One region of the Pontibacillus sp. ABV4_188 genome, then DNA from elsewhere that is predicted to be linked to it. Evidence: riboswitches for the same ligand, from Rfam matches in the RefSeq annotation. Region 1 holds a riboswitch; the other holds the start of a gene.

The links. A riboswitch is a leader RNA that binds a small molecule or an ion and turns the genes downstream of it on or off. The one in region 1 is predicted to bind glycine.
Region 2: it holds a riboswitch for glycine, as region 1 does, so the genes downstream of both, ACYX4O_RS06620 (ACT domain-containing protein) here and gcvT (glycine cleavage system aminomethyltransferase GcvT) in region 1, are expected to answer to the same signal.

Annotation. Positions count from the first base shown of each region.
Region 1 is NZ_CM149975.1:2,669,877-2,677,465, reverse strand. Features, by position in the region: gene ACYX4O_RS13805 (YqzE family protein) at 1-34, shown strand, start outside; gene ACYX4O_RS13800 (YqhG family protein) at 152-1,006, opposite strand; gene ACYX4O_RS13795 (DEAD/DEAH box helicase) at 984-2,654, opposite strand; glycine riboswitch at 2,803-2,895, shown strand; glycine riboswitch at 2,899-2,979, shown strand; gene gcvT (glycine cleavage system aminomethyltransferase GcvT) at 3,077-4,177, shown strand; gene gcvPA (aminomethyl-transferring glycine dehydrogenase subunit GcvPA) at 4,202-5,548, shown strand; gene gcvPB (aminomethyl-transferring glycine dehydrogenase subunit GcvPB) at 5,541-6,992, shown strand; gene ACYX4O_RS13775 (rhodanese-like domain-containing protein) at 7,064-7,444, opposite strand.
Region 2 is NZ_CM149975.1:1,314,331-1,321,919, forward strand. Features, by position in the region: gene ACYX4O_RS06600 (GerAB/ArcD/ProY family transporter) at 1-74, opposite strand, end outside; gene ACYX4O_RS06605 (hypothetical protein) at 71-244, opposite strand; gene ACYX4O_RS06610 (Ger(x)C family spore germination protein) at 225-1,451, opposite strand; gene ACYX4O_RS06615 (spore germination protein) at 1,448-2,983, opposite strand; glycine riboswitch at 3,159-3,237, shown strand; gene ACYX4O_RS06620 (ACT domain-containing protein) at 3,333-3,608, shown strand; gene ACYX4O_RS06625 (DUF711 family protein) at 3,621-4,982, shown strand; gene ACYX4O_RS06630 (5-carboxymethyl-2-hydroxymuconate Delta-isomerase) at 5,313-5,690, opposite strand; gene ACYX4O_RS06635 (fumarylacetoacetate hydrolase family protein) at 5,706-6,464, opposite strand; gene ACYX4O_RS06640 (fumarylacetoacetate hydrolase family protein) at 6,461-7,237, opposite strand; gene ACYX4O_RS06645 (LysR family transcriptional regulator) at 7,313-7,589, opposite strand, start outside.

The DNA of each region.
Region 1 (7,589 bases):
TTTGAAGTTTATGTTTAAAAAGCATGTTAAATAATATCCATTCCATAGTAGTAAAGTCGCGTGTTCTTCATTAGATCATGCGACTTTTTTGTGTTTTGAAGCACCACAATATATTGGTAAAAGCAGCGTCTAAATAATTCAGACGCTGCTTTTAGTTATTTAGGTGGTCTGTAATCAATTTAGAGGAAGTGGACTGACTAATATAAATCATTCCTGCATTAATTATGTCTAATTCAATTTTAGGTTCATATCGTTTTTGAAGAGCGCTTTGCTCTCGTTCGAGCCTTTCGAGTGCTTCGGCTTTTTGCTCGACAGCTTCCTCTTCATCATCTTCGGATTGAACATCATTTTTATAAAAGTGCTCTAATAATTGTTTTTCTTCTTCTAACAACCGTAATGCATCTTCGCCCCAAGAAAGGTCTTGTTTTGTAACGTTTCCATGTATATAGGCTTCTATCCGTTTTAATGCACTTGGCAGCTTAATAATGGGTGTTAACGTAAAGCAGTAGTCTGGAATCTTAGGGGAAAGGGAGATCGAGCCTAAACGGTCCATGAATTGCGGGATCATACTTCCGTTGATCAACTGAAGACCTAATGAGACGATTTCCTGTCGTTTCTGCGTCCCTTTATAATTGATCGATGCATTCAGGATAAGCCATGGCGTAAGGCTTGTCTGTTGGTTCGTCTCTACTTGTTCATATTGCCTTGTGAGTTGCCCTTTTTTTCGTAGCATCTGAAACATCTGGTGAACACGAGGGGAGCCAAAGTGCAGCCATTCCCCTTTTTCTTCACGGCGGTTTGGGTTCGTAATAAAAGTGACTTGCATAGGGATCCCTCTTCCATTCACCCTCTTTACATAGTTCCAGTAAAACGGTCGGTTCATCAGCACCTCATCTTGCTCTTCTGTTAACTGAACTTTCATAACACCATCACGGTCTTCTAAAATCGAGCATTCATTGGCGGTAAAATAGCGGTGTAAGAAATTATGAAGCGCCTGTTGTTCCATCCATTTCCACCTCCTGATCTTGTTCCATCGCGTACGAAATAACGGAAGATAAGTTATTGAGCTTAACTTTCATTTCCCCGTCTGTTGAAGACTCCGTAAAGATCGATTGAATTTCATCTTCTAAATTATCAAGCTCTAGCTTTTGTAAGATGGCATCTAAATTCCCGACGACTCTTTGGAAGAGGTGGATTTTCTCATAAAGAAGAGAAAGAACATGTTCTTCAATTGTGTCTCGAATGGCAAAGTTGTAAATATTAACGTCTTCTTTCTGTCCAAACCGATGGATTCGTCCAATTCGTTGTTCGAGGCGCATCGGATTCCAAGGTAAGTCGTAGTTAATCATATTGTTACAGAACTGCAAGTTAATTCCCTCGCCTCCAGCTTCTGTTGCTATCAGAACCTGGGCTTGGTTTTGGAAGAGTTGCTTCATCCAATCCTTTTTACTTCTCTTAAAGCCCCCCCTGAATGGAACGGATGTAATGCCGTGCTGTTGTAAATACCACTGAAGATAGTACTGAGAAGCTCTATACTCCGTGAAGATAATGAATTTTTGATCCGTTTTCGAGATTAAGTCAACCACTTTTTGCGCTTTCGCGTGATGAGGCATTTTCTCAATGTAGCCAATCATCTCTTGTAGTTGTTCGGCTCTTGAAGGATGGATCTCTTCATTCTTCAACATACTCTGAATAGAAAGAAAACACGCTTCACGGCTTGAACATAATTCTCGCAACAGAACGATGTTGGAAAAAGCCATCCCTCCGCTTGTAACTTCAGACAGCTTTTCGTAAGCATTCTTTTCTTCTTCTGTGAAATCAATATAGACGGTTTCTACGTTACGCTTTGTCCAATCGACACCTGTTTCATCGCGACGGTTACGGACCATAACTTTCTTAACTAATTCTTTTAGATGTTCATCATTTGAGAGTTGGTTTCGGTTTCTTCCAAATCGTTTTGTGAAGTCTTCATAGTTTCCTAAGTGACCTGGTTTTAAAATGGATACTAAATTAAAAATATCAACCAAGTGGTTCTGCACCGGAGTAGCCGTAAGAAGAAGGCAGTATTTCTTTTTTAGTGATCGGACGAAGGCGTAGTTTTTCGTCTTGTGGTTTTTTAATTTATGAGCCTCATCGATGATAATAAGGTCATATTCTGTTTCTAAAAGTTTCTCTCGGTGCGGAGGTCGCTTAGCTGTATCAATAGAAGATACGACAACATCATAGTCCCATATAGCAGATTTTCTTTGGGCTGCTGCAGGGATATAGAACTTCTGATTCATTTCTTGTACCCACTGATTGACGAGAGAGGCTGGGGCTAGTATGAGTACTTTTTTGACAAGTCCACGAATCATGTATTCTTTTAAAATTAATCCTGCTTCTATCGTTTTACCAAGACCTACTTCGTCTGCTAGGATTGCGCGTCCGCTCATTTCTTCCACCACTTGTTCAGCACAATTTAATTGATGAGGGAGAAAGTCGACGTGAGGTAAGTATTTAGGTGATTGTAGCCCTTTAAATTCAGGTGTTGCAACATGCTTTGATGTTTCATAAGCCATCTGGAATAGTTCCCATGAAGCAAAAGGGCCTTCTGACTGCAAGTTCGTTGCGACTATTGGATCAATAGACGTATCGATCTGTATAGATGGATTCATGCGTACCCCTACCTTTAAAAGCAATAAATTTTTGTGCACAGTCCAAAAACCGTGTGATATAATGACAGTGAATTTGTAAACTAGTGTTTACTATTCCGTAATGTTTATGAATTAGTATGAACCATTTATGAAAATATTATTATCGCGAATGATTACAAGAGGAGAGACCGCAGTAACTTGGCGGCGCCGAAGGAGCAAACAGTGATGTGAATCTCTCAGGCAAAAAGACTCTTGTAGGACGCACCTCTGGAGAGTGCCTACGTAAGGCCACCCAAGAAGAAAGCAGCCAAGATCTACTGCGAAACTTTCTGGTTAACGGACAGGGAATGACACGGTAATCGTGTATTCTCTGTTTTTTTATGTTTAATTTTCAGAAAAATAGCGCAAGTTCGAACGATTATGTACATAGGGGGATTTTAAAAATGGCTGATTTAAAACGTACACCACTTCACCCTCATTACGGGGATTGGGGAGCAAAAACAGTTGACTTTGGAGGATGGGATCTTCCTGTTCAATTTACATCTATTAAAGAAGAACATCACGCAACGAGAAACAGCGCAGGTCTATTTGATGTCTCTCATATGGGAGAAATTTTAGTAGAGGGACCAGAAAGTGAAGCTTATCTGCAAAAGATGCTCACGAATGATGTGACTAAATTGACAACTAACCGGGCGCAATATACGTTTCTTTGCTATGAAGATGGCGGGACGGTTGATGATCTGATTGTCTATAAATTGCAGGAACAATCCTATTTGCTTGTGGTGAATGCAGCGAATACAGACAAGGATTTCAAATGGCTAAAGGAAAATTTAACGGAAAACGCAACGCTTCATGACGTTTCTGATCAATATGTCCAACTCGCTATTCAAGGACCGAAGGCTGAAGCGATTTTGCAACGTTTAACGGATCAGGATCTTTCTGAAATCAAATTCTTCCGATTCTTGCAGGATGTCTCCTTTAGTAGTGTTGAACATGGAGCACTTGTTTCTCGTACGGGTTATACAGGAGAAGATGGATTTGAGATTTATATTCATCCTGAGGCGGGGGGAGCGCTTTGGAGAGCCATTCTTACTGAAGGCGAGAAGGATGGGGTACTTCCTGTTGGTCTTGGGGCAAGGGACACGCTTCGTTTTGAAGCAAAACTTCCATTATATGGTCAGGAACTAAGTGCAGATATTACGCCGATTGAAGCTGGACTTGGATTTGCTGTCAAAGTGGATAAAGAAGGTGACTTTATTGGTAAGCATGTTCTTAAGAAGCAAAAAGAAGAAGGAACAAACCGGAAACTAGTAGGTCTTGAAATGATCGATAAAGGGATTCCACGCCACGGTTATAAAGTATTTGATGGCGACAAGGAAATTGGTTTTGTTACTACAGGTACACAGTCTCCGACATTAGAGAGAAATATAGGTCTTGCCGTTGTTCCTAATCAATATACGGAGCCCGACACGGAACTCCTGGTTCAGGTTCGCAAACGATTATTGAAAGCAAAAGTTATACCGACACCCTTTTATAAGCGGTAAGGATAAGGATAGGGAGGTTTTACAATGACATTTCGATATTTACCCATGACCGATCATGATAAACGATCTATGCTAGAGAGTATTGGCGTTGAATCAACAGATGTTTTATTTAGTGATATTCCTGAGAAGGTTCGTTTCAAAGGGGAGTTAAACATAAAGCCAAGCGCAAGCGAGCCAGAGTTAATGAAAGAATTGGCTCAACTAGCTGGTGAGAACATCAATACGAAAGACTACACATCTTTTCTGGGGGCAGGGGTTTATGATCATTACATTCCCTCCATTGTAGATCATGTACTGTCTCGTTCCGAATTCTATACAGCTTACACACCTTATCAGCCAGAGATTTCTCAAGGAGAGTTACAAGCGATCTTTGAATTTCAGACGATGATATCTGAGCTAACAGGAATGGAAGTATCTAACTCATCTATGTACGACGGGGGCACCTCACTTGCTGAAGCAGTGACGTTAAGCGCTGGACAAACAAAAAAGAAAAAAGTTCTTGTATCTAAAGCGATTCACCCTCACTCTTTAGAAGTTATTCATTCCTATGCAATGGGACAAAACATTGAAGTGGTTGAGATTGAAGCAAGAGAAGGATTAACAAACCTATCTATGTTAGCGGATGAATTAGATGAAGAAACTGCAGGGGTTGTCATTCAATATCCGAACTTCTACGGACAAATTGAGCCTTTAGAAGACGTTCAAGAGATCTTAAAAGATTCAAAAGCAATGTTTATTGTTTCAAGTAATCCTCTAGCCCTTGGGTATCTCACACCACCAGGTAAATTTGGGGCGGATATTGTTGTAGGCGATACTCAAGTGTTCGGTATTCCTGCTCAGTTTGGTGGACCGCACTGTGGATATTTCGCTACGACTAAGAAACTAATGAGAAAAGTTCCAGGGCGTCTTGTAGGCCAAACACAAGATGAAGAAGGACGAAGAGGCTTTGTGTTAACGTTGCAAGCTCGAGAGCAACACATTAGAAGGGATAAAGCCACATCTAATATTTGTTCTAACCAAGCCTTGAATGCACTTGGTACATCTGTAGCACTTAGCGCGCTTGGTAAGAAAGGCGTTAAAGAAATGGCTTATCAAAACATGCAAAAAGCGCGCTATGCGAAGAAGAAGTTCGAAGATGCTGGCTTCCAAGTGTTGTATTCAAATGCTTTCTTTAATGAATTTGTTCTCCAAGTTCAAGGTTCTGTAACGACATTAAATGAAAAGCTTCAAGAAAAAGGGATGATTGGTGGTCTTGACCTAGAAAGGGTCCATTCTGATTTAGGTGGCCATATGCTTGTAGCCGTGACCGAAATGCGTACAAAGGAAGAGATCGATCGATTTGTGAAGGAATTGGGGGATGTATATGCGTAACGAAGATTTTCCGCTCATCTTTGAACATAGTCAAGAAGGACGCGTAGGGTTTAGTTTGCCTGATTTAGATGTACCAGAGGTAGACTTAGACATTGAAGTCCCATACGTCAGAAGCGACGATGCTGATTTACCTGAAGTAAGTGAACTGCAGATTATGCGTCATTATACGGCTCTCTCCAAACGGAATCACGGTGTGGACTCAGGGTTTTATCCACTAGGATCTTGTACGATGAAGTACAACCCTAAAATGAATGAAGATGTAGCTCGTATGCCTGGATTTAGTCACATTCATCCTATGCAAGCTCCTGAATCGGTTCAAGGAGCACTAGGTTTAATGTATGATCTTCAGACATCTCTTGAAGCCATTACAGGTATGGATCAAGTTACCCTCCAACCAGCTGCAGGAGCTCATGGTGAGTGGACAGGACTTATGATGATTCGTGCCTACCACGAAGCGAATGAGGACTATAATCGTACGAAAGTAATTGTACCTGATTCTGCACATGGAACGAATCCTGCCTCTGCAACAGTAGCTGGGTTTGAAGCAGTAACGGTTAAATCGAATGAAAAAGGGCTTGTTGATTTAGATGATTTAAAGCGTGTAGTTGATGAGAACACAGCTGCTCTCATGCTAACAAATCCGAATACGCTTGGCTTATTTGAAGAAGAAATCTTAGAGATGGCCGAGATCATCCATGAAGCAGGTGGTAAACTGTATTATGACGGTGCCAATTTAAATGCGATTCTTGGATACGCTCGCCCAGGGGATATGGGGTTTGATGTTGTCCACTTGAATTTGCACAAAACATTCACTGGTCCTCATGGTGGGGGTGGTCCTGGTTCTGGTCCAGTTGGAGTGAAGAGTGATTTAGCTCCATATCTGCCAAAGCCAATCGTAACAAAGGTACAAGAACGTTACGTCTTTGATGATAACCGTCCAGATTCGATCGGACGCGTTAAGCCTTACTTTGGGAACTTCGGAATTAATGTTCGGGCTTATACGTACATCCGGACAATGGGGGCTAAAGGGTTAAAGCAAGTAAGTGAATACGCTGTTTTAAATGCGAACTATATGATGAGAGAACTTGAGAAAGATTTTGATCTACCGTTCTCACAGCATTGTAAACACGAATTCGTGCTATCAGGGAAGCGTCAGAAAAAGCTTGGCGTTAGAACACTTGATATGGCCAAACGTCTCCTTGATTTCGGCTATCATCCGCCTACGATTTACTTCCCGTTAAACGTAGAAGAAGCCATGATGGTTGAACCTACGGAAACTGAAGCGAAAGAGACGCTAGATGAGTTTATTGAAGCAATGAGACAAATTCATCAGGAAGCTAAAGATCATCCTGAAATTGTTCAGGAAGCTCCTCATACGACGATTGTAGGGCGTATGGATGAAACGACTGCTGCTCGTAAGCCTGTTCTACGTTATCTGAAATAAATGAACAAAGAAAAGACTCCTCAATGTTGAGGAGTCTTTTTGAATAAGGAAACATTAAATCACTCTTAGGCTTAGCTTGATTTAACTTTTCCATCCCATTTCTTAAATCCGCCCTGTAGCTGATTTAAGTCATTGTATCCCTTCTTATGAAGGAGAGTAGCAGCACGAGCAGCGCGTGATCCGTTCTGACAGTATAGATAAACGGGTTTGTCAGGGCGAACTTCTTGTAAGCGTTGCTTCAATTGAGTAACGGGTATATTACGGGCCCCTAAAATGTGGCCTGATTTAAATTCGTTTGGTTCGCGCACATCAATTAATTGAGCTTTACGATAACCTTGTCTGAATTCTTCAGAGGTTAATGTTTTCAAATAACGACGTTGAGCCATATACTTAATGACGCCATAGCCGATAATGACAACAAGTAAGCCAAGTAGTATCCATAATCCGGTCATTAATCTTCCCCCTATAGTTCTATCTTCTTTCTCTATTATAGTTTGCTTTATAATAAGATTCAAAGTTTTTTTCTAAAGCTAGATTAGGTAGTGCTTTTAAATTTTCACATTGTCAGTATAACGCGTATGTCAAGTCTCCTACTGG
Region 2 (7,589 bases), 1.4 Mb from region 1:
AGTAAAAGCGAGCTCCCAATAGTAAAGTTAGCTACTAGAAAAAAGAGTTGTCCTGGGCTTAGTGTATGCTTCATAAGACACAACCAAATAACATCATATAGATAGGTTCATAAATGGTTTCGATCCATTGTGTAATGGGGAATAGGTTTTTGCCCATTTCAAAGCCAATAAAGAGGCTGATAGCAAACACCCAAAGAACTCCCGTTACAATACGTATTCTCGTTTTATTTTGGATGATCTTCATACACACTTTTCCTCCTAGTTCCAACACCTGATACATCTATATCAAAATTGGATGTAAAAGTACTCGAAAGATAGATATCCATCCATTGGTTTTCTAGTCCCTTCCATTTATTGGGGTAGTTTTTATACAAGAACTGTCCGAAGCCAAAGGAATCTACTTCATTTTCTTTAGTTTTTTCAAAAGCTTCATTCATATACGAGCTAAGTTGAATAGAGAGTGAGTTTTTCAGCTTGGCCAAATAGTCAGGGTCTTCGATAGCTCCCTTACAAGTAACTTCCCTTACAATTCCTCGCCCTTTCACACTTACTTGAAACCCGATGTCTTCTCCGTTTATAGCTGCCTTTTTCTTAGTACGTAAATCTTTCAATAAGAAACCGACGTTGCCTGACTCTTCTTCTGGGCACGGGGCAGAAATAAAAAGGGTTTCCTTCGCTTCATCTTCTATTAAAGCCCATCCTTTTGACTGTTTTATGGTTAACCAGTCGACGAGTTTGTCATGCTTATAAAGCGGAATGCCGGTTAGGTCAAATGCATTTTGATTCGCATGGATGTTCTCTAAAGCTTTTTTTGATGAAGCATTAGCTTGAGGGGTTGCTTTTTGAATACCCATCGTTACCGGATCACGGTATTCCCCGTATGTCCATCGAATGACGTCTTCCATGAAAATTCCTTCTGTTAGGCCCATCGGACTGGCAGTTTTGTTTACACGGTCCACGATGCTTTGGCTTGGATTAGAGGTGAGAGATGTATAAACAGATAGAATTTCTCCTGCTGTCTCTTCTTTAGCGGTGAATACCATAAACTCATCGCGGATTTCGTTATCCCTCTCTAAATAATCCGTAATAAAGGAGAAACCGATTTCTTTTGCGAACTGTTCTCCTAACACAATAACTTGAATATGGGGAAAGAATAGCTTTCTTGGAATAAGGTTTCTTGCTTTATCTACCGTTTCCGTCATCGTGTCAGCCCTAATAGTATACGTATAGACGGGGCTACCGGAGCCGCCTTCTGGAGAACTTCCTTGTTTCATCGCAGCACCGCCTGGATACACGACTTGAAAATGGGTCTCCACTTCACCATCCTTACCAACGTCAAATCCAATAGCCGTCACAATGGCTTGGATGTTTAATTCCTCAGCACCTGTACAACTAGAGAGGAAGAACAATGAACAAAGCAATCCAAGCGTTTGAATCCATTTCCGAATCATCGGCTCATCCTCCTCTTTAATTTAACAAGCAGCTGGTACCATTGAGATTTGTCGTATCCAATAGGAAAGCGAAAGAAAGCGTCTTTCCACTTTTTCCATTCAAAAGGAGAAATGGGGGATAAGTAAGGCCTGCCTATACTAGTAACACTTGATAAATGAATAACAAGGGCAATTATTAAGACGACCATTCCGAAAAAACCTCCAGCTGCAGCAAATAAAATGAACAGAAAGCGGATTAAACGAGCAGCACCACTAAAGGCATAGTACGGTGAGATGAAGCTCGATATTGCTGTAAGTGAAACGATGATGACCATGGCAGCTGAAATAAATCCTGCTGCTACAGCTGCTTCTCCTATTACGAGTGCCCCAACAATAGAGATTGCCGACCCAATGGGCCGTGGCATTCGAATGCCAGCTTCTCTCAATAATTCAAAGATAATTTCCATAATAAAAACTTCCATAAAAGCAGGGAACGGGACTCCTTCTCGCTGAGCTGCTAAGTTGATTAGAATATTGGTTTCTAACAGTTCAGCATGAAACGTGGTGACAGCAATATAACCAGCTGGTAATGCCAGAGATATACAAAAAGCTAACAATCGAATACCTCTAATAAAGGTGGCGAGATCAAATTTTTCATAGTAATCTTCAGCAATTTGAAAGAATGATGTAAATGTAACAGGGGCGATTAAAACAAAAGGCGTGCCATCAACAACGATTGCAATCTTCCCATCCAGAATTTCTCCAGCTACAATGTCTGGTCGTTCCGTAGCTTTCATGGTGGGAAATGGAGTGTATTTTGGGTCAACAATTAGCTCTTCTAGCATACCGCTCTCTAGTATCTTATCGGTATCGACTTGTTCGATTCGTTTCGTTAATGTGTCCAACACTTGTTGATCAACCAGACCGCGAACATACGTCACGTACACCTTTGTCCGTGTATCCTTGCCAACACAGTGTTGTTGGAATGAGAGTTTAGGCGTGCGCGTTCTCCTTCGAATGAGAGCCATGTTGGTATCTATATCTTCCACAAACCCTTCTCGTGGCCCTCGAACAAGGGTCTGTACTTTTGATTCTTCTACTTTTCGAAAATAGTCAGTTTGTTCAACTGTAATGACAAGTGCCAGATCACAATCTTGAATAAAAAGAATGACATGCCCTGTCAACAATGCTTCTGTAACGCCTTTAAACGTCGTTTCTTCCTTGATTTCTGATGCGCTATTGAGGCCTTTCTTCATAGACTCCAGGTTTTTTTGAGTGTCAATGCCTTCTTTTTCCCATTCCAATAAAGGCTTTAAAATATTCTCTTCTACTTTACTCTCGTCAGCGAGCGTATGTAGGTAGAGCATAGCAAGCGGGACAGGCGACTGATCCAGTACTTTTGTACACAGTTCTGGACTATCATCAAAAATTGAAGTAATATGCTGGAGATTTTTCGTTACATCTTTAAAAAGAGAGCTAGCATTATAGGGTTCAGGCGCATGAACAGTTGAATCATTCGAACGAGATTTCGTTTTCCTTATACGTGGACTCATATAAATCACCTATCGTTAGTATGAATCGAATGTTTGGCTTTATGCGTTTAAAAAAAGAGGGGCGTCACTAACGGGATAAAGGAAACATCATCCTTGACCATTGATACGCATATTGATACCATTACATTTATTCAAAAGAATAGTGGCTGTGAAATTTATGGGTAACACTATAACTGGAGCCAATCCTGGAGAGATCGCTAGTAAAGCGACGCCGAAGGGTTCATGATCTCAGGCAACCGGACAGGAACGAACTTACATACAGAATACGTGTATGGGTACGTTTGTCTGAGGTCGGCGAGAGCTGATCTCTTTTTTTGTTCATAGAAAATATAGGCAGAGGTGGATCATCATGGAAAAACGTAAAGCAGTAGTAAGCGTCATCGGAAAAGACCAAGTTGGAATCATCGCGAACGTGACAAACGTACTCGCAGAATATAAATTGAACGTGCTCGATATCAGCCAAACGATTGTGGAAGAATACTTCACAATGATTATGATTATCGATGTGAAAGAAGCGCATGATCTAGATACAATCAGAAAAGTACTACAAGAAACTGGCGAGAACTTAAGCGTGCAAATTAGTCTGCAGCTAGAAGAAGTTTTCCAGTCTATGCACCGCATTTAAGGAGGGCTCCCCATGAATATTGCATTTAACGAAATAACAGAAACCATCCGCATGGTTCAAATGGAGAACCTCGATATCCGTACGGTTACCATCGGAATCAGCCTTCGTGACTGTGCCGATTCAGATATTGAGAAGTTAAAAGAAAATGTCTACAACAAAATTACGACATACGCAAAAGACTTAACAACTGTTGCTGAGCAAGTTGAAAAAGAGTACGGTGTACCAATCATCAATAAACGTATATCAATCACGCCTGTATCTGAAATTCTTGGCAATGCAACTGTGGCTGAAGCCGTTGAAGTTGCAAAAACGCTAGACCAAGCAGCGAAAGATCTTGGCGTTGATTTTATTGGCGGCTATTCCGCTCTTACTCATAAAGGGGTCACAAAAGGAGATCAAACTCTAATTGATTCTCTTCCTGAAGCCTTAAGTGTGACTGAACGTGTCTGTGGTTCTGTGTCTGTAGCGACTACTCGTACAGGTATCAACATGGATGTTGTGAAACAAATGGGTCACGTGATCAGTGATGCAGCAGAGCGCACAAAGGATCAAAACGGAATTGCCTGTGCGAAGCTTGTGGTGTTCAGTAACCCAGTAGAAGACAATCCGTTCATGGCCGGTGCTTTCCACGGAACAGGTGAGGGCGAAGCGGTCCTAAACGTCGGCGTTAGTGGTCCTGGTGTAGTATTGAGTGCGCTGAAGCGTTACCCAGAAGCGGATCTTGGTGAAGTATCTGAAGTTATTAAAAATACTGTCTTCAAAATTACTCGCGCTGGTGAACTTGTTGGACGCCAGGTAGCCGAACGAATCGGTGTTCCATTCGGCATTCTTGACCTTTCCCTTGCGCCAACGAACGCGCTAAACGACAGTGTCGCTCGCATATTAGAAGAGATCGGCCTTGAACGCGTTGGTACACACGGCACAATTGCGGCGCTTGCTCTTATGAATGACGCTGTGAAAAAAGGTGGCGCCATGGCAAGCTCCTATGTAGGCGGATTAAGCGGTGCATTTATTCCGGTTAGTGAAGATGAAGGTATGATCGAAGGGGTAACAGAAGGATCCCTTTCCCTATCAAAACTTGAAGCGATGACATGCGTCTGTTCCGTAGGTCTTGATATGATCGCCCTAACCGGTGACGCAAGTCCCGCAACCTTATCCGGCATTATCGCCGACGAAGCAGCTATCGGTATGATTAACAAGAAAACAACAGCCGTACGCGTCATTCCGGTTCCAGGAAAAGAAGAAGGCGAAATGATCGAATTCGGCGGACTCCTTGGCCGCGCTCCTGTTATGGGTGTGAATCCATACAGCAGCGAGGGCTTCGTGAACCGAGGCGGTCGCATTCCAGCTCCGTTGCAGGCTTTGATTAACTAAAAATATCGATATGTAGACTGCCCAAACTTGGTTTGGGCAGTTTTTTGTTTGGGGCGAGAGGGAGACGTGCGACGGCTTAAAAGAGAGGATCACGGCGTAAGAAGAGACACCGCGGCTTGAAAGCGAGCACCCACGGCCTAAGCTAGAACAAAGACGGCCCAAAAGATGAAAATGACAGCTCGAGAGGGGGAGCGACGGCGTAAGTAGAGTGCGAACGGCTTAAGTAAAGGCGCTACGACTCGAAAAGCATACCAACGGCTCAAGTACGAAATCATTTAACTAGCCTCAAAGCTCTCTCAACTAAAACCCACAAAAAAACAGGCTGAACGCTCAGCCTGTATACCGGTTATGAATATTATTTTTCTTTTGAGTAGGGAAGTTAAATTCCGTCACCTCAAGCGATAGAGCTAGATAGTGATCTTTAAAACAATCGCTAAAGAACGATTCGGCTACTGCAAATAAAGCTTCACTTGTCTCTTTCAAAATTTCCTCACTGCGACCTGCTCCCACTTTTAATTCAATATGAACGAAAGAATCGTCTTCCGTTCCGTCTGCGACTACGTAGTCTGTTAGCTTCACAGCTCGAGAGCGGATCCCCCCTGTTGGAAAGTGGGGAGATTCCACTAATACCAGGTTCAACTTCTTCAATAGGGAAGGGAAGTCAAAATCGACTAAATTATCGGTGTACTCCACAATGATATGAGGCAATGGGTCATTCCTCCTTTAGGATATTGGAGCGGGCTGTTCTTCAATAATCATATTCGCTAAACGGCCGATCCCCTCAATTTCTGTAACAACTTCATCACCGACGTTTACTTTAGTAGGACCCTTTGGTGTGCCGGTTAGAATCACATCGCCTTCGTTAAGTGTCATGAAGCTACTTAGATATTCAATAAGATACGGAACAGAGAAAATCATATCCTTTGTGCTTCCTTCTTGCTCAAGAGTGCCGTTTACATACGTTCGGAGAGCAAGGTTCATAGGGTCGCCCACATCATCTTTATCCATAATCCAAGGTCCGATTGGCGTACAGTTGTCCCGGTTTTTTACGCGGAAGTTCGGACGGTAGTAATTTTCTAGGTAATCTCGGAAAGCATAATCGTTTGCGATCGTGTAGCCGGCTACATAATCGTATGCCTCTTCTTTTGTGATGTTTTTTCCCTGACGTCCTATGACAACGGCCAGCTCACATTCATAGTGCATATGTGTCACACCAGTTGGGCGAGGCGTCTCACCATAATGGCCGATGAGGGTATTTGGTCCTTTTAAAAAGACCAGGGGTTCCTTGGGTGCGTTGAAAGCGAGTTCTGATGCGTGGTCAGCGAAGTTCAGGCCAAGGGCAAAAATGGTGCCGGCTTCAAGAGGTGGGAGCCAGGTGACTTCTGATTCGTGCACGGTTTGGCCAGACTCTAATAAGAGTTGATCACCCTCAACAATTGCCCCGTATATATTTCCTTTGTAACTTACACGTGCTCTCTTCATCGGTTGCCCTCCTTCACATAGGAACGTTCTGAAACAAAATGGTTGGTAAGTGCGCCGATCTCATCGATTTGGATGCGGACTTCATCACCTGACTGGACGCGTGGTGCGCCTGGTGGCAGGCCAACGAGTAGCGTATCGCCTTTATAGAACGTCATAAAGGAGCTCACGTCCGCTATAAGTTTTCTAATAGGTCGAACTAATTCGGACGTGGAGTGTTCCTGACGCAGGGCGCCGTTGATATAAATACGGATACCGAGTTCATCTGGATTCACCACTTCATCTGCATTTACAATCCAGGGACCTGCTGCGCAGAAACCGTCTTGAGTTTTCTCTTTAATGGCAGGCCTGTGGATGCTCTCGTGAGGAAGAGAAATGTCGTTTACAATTGTGTATCCGCTTACAAAATCAAGGGCGTTTTTTTCATGCACTTTACTAGCTGTGTGGCCAAATACGATCGCAAGGGCAGCTCCAATTTCCACTTCCGTTTCACCGTCTGGAATCGTAATCGCTGTTTCTGGGCCTGTAAATGTATTACGTGGTTTCATATATAAAACGGGTGCTTCTGGTGGCTTTTGGTACGGGGGTTCGTAGAGAGATTGACCAAATTGATCTAAATTCCCTTTGTAGTTCATAGCGGTTCCGTAGACGTTGCCGGATAAAGGGAAGTCTAGTCGCAGCGAACCGTCGCCATCAGAGAGTGTGCCTTTAGCTGGATCAATCTTCATTTCTTTTGCTTGTGGTACACCACTTAATTGGACTGTTGCTTTCTTCATCAGGATTTCCTCCTTCAAGCCGAATTCGAATCACGTCTATCATAAACATAAAGATTCTAAAAATTCAAATCTTTTCTACTGGAGACTTTCAATAGGTTCGAATTGGTCAATAAACTTTCGTGCGGCCACAGATAGGAAGCGTTCCTTCATCCATACAATGGCTGGCTCAGCCTGAATTCTCGCGTCCTGAATCGTGATGACGCGGAGGCCTGGGTCATGTCTGTCTTTTAACGATGCTTGCGGCACAATGGTCGCTCCGACTTGAGCCGAGACAAGGGAGAGGAGCATCGTTACGTCGGGGCATTCGCAAATAACAGTTGGTTCAAATCCGTGTTGGCGGCATTCTTCCAAA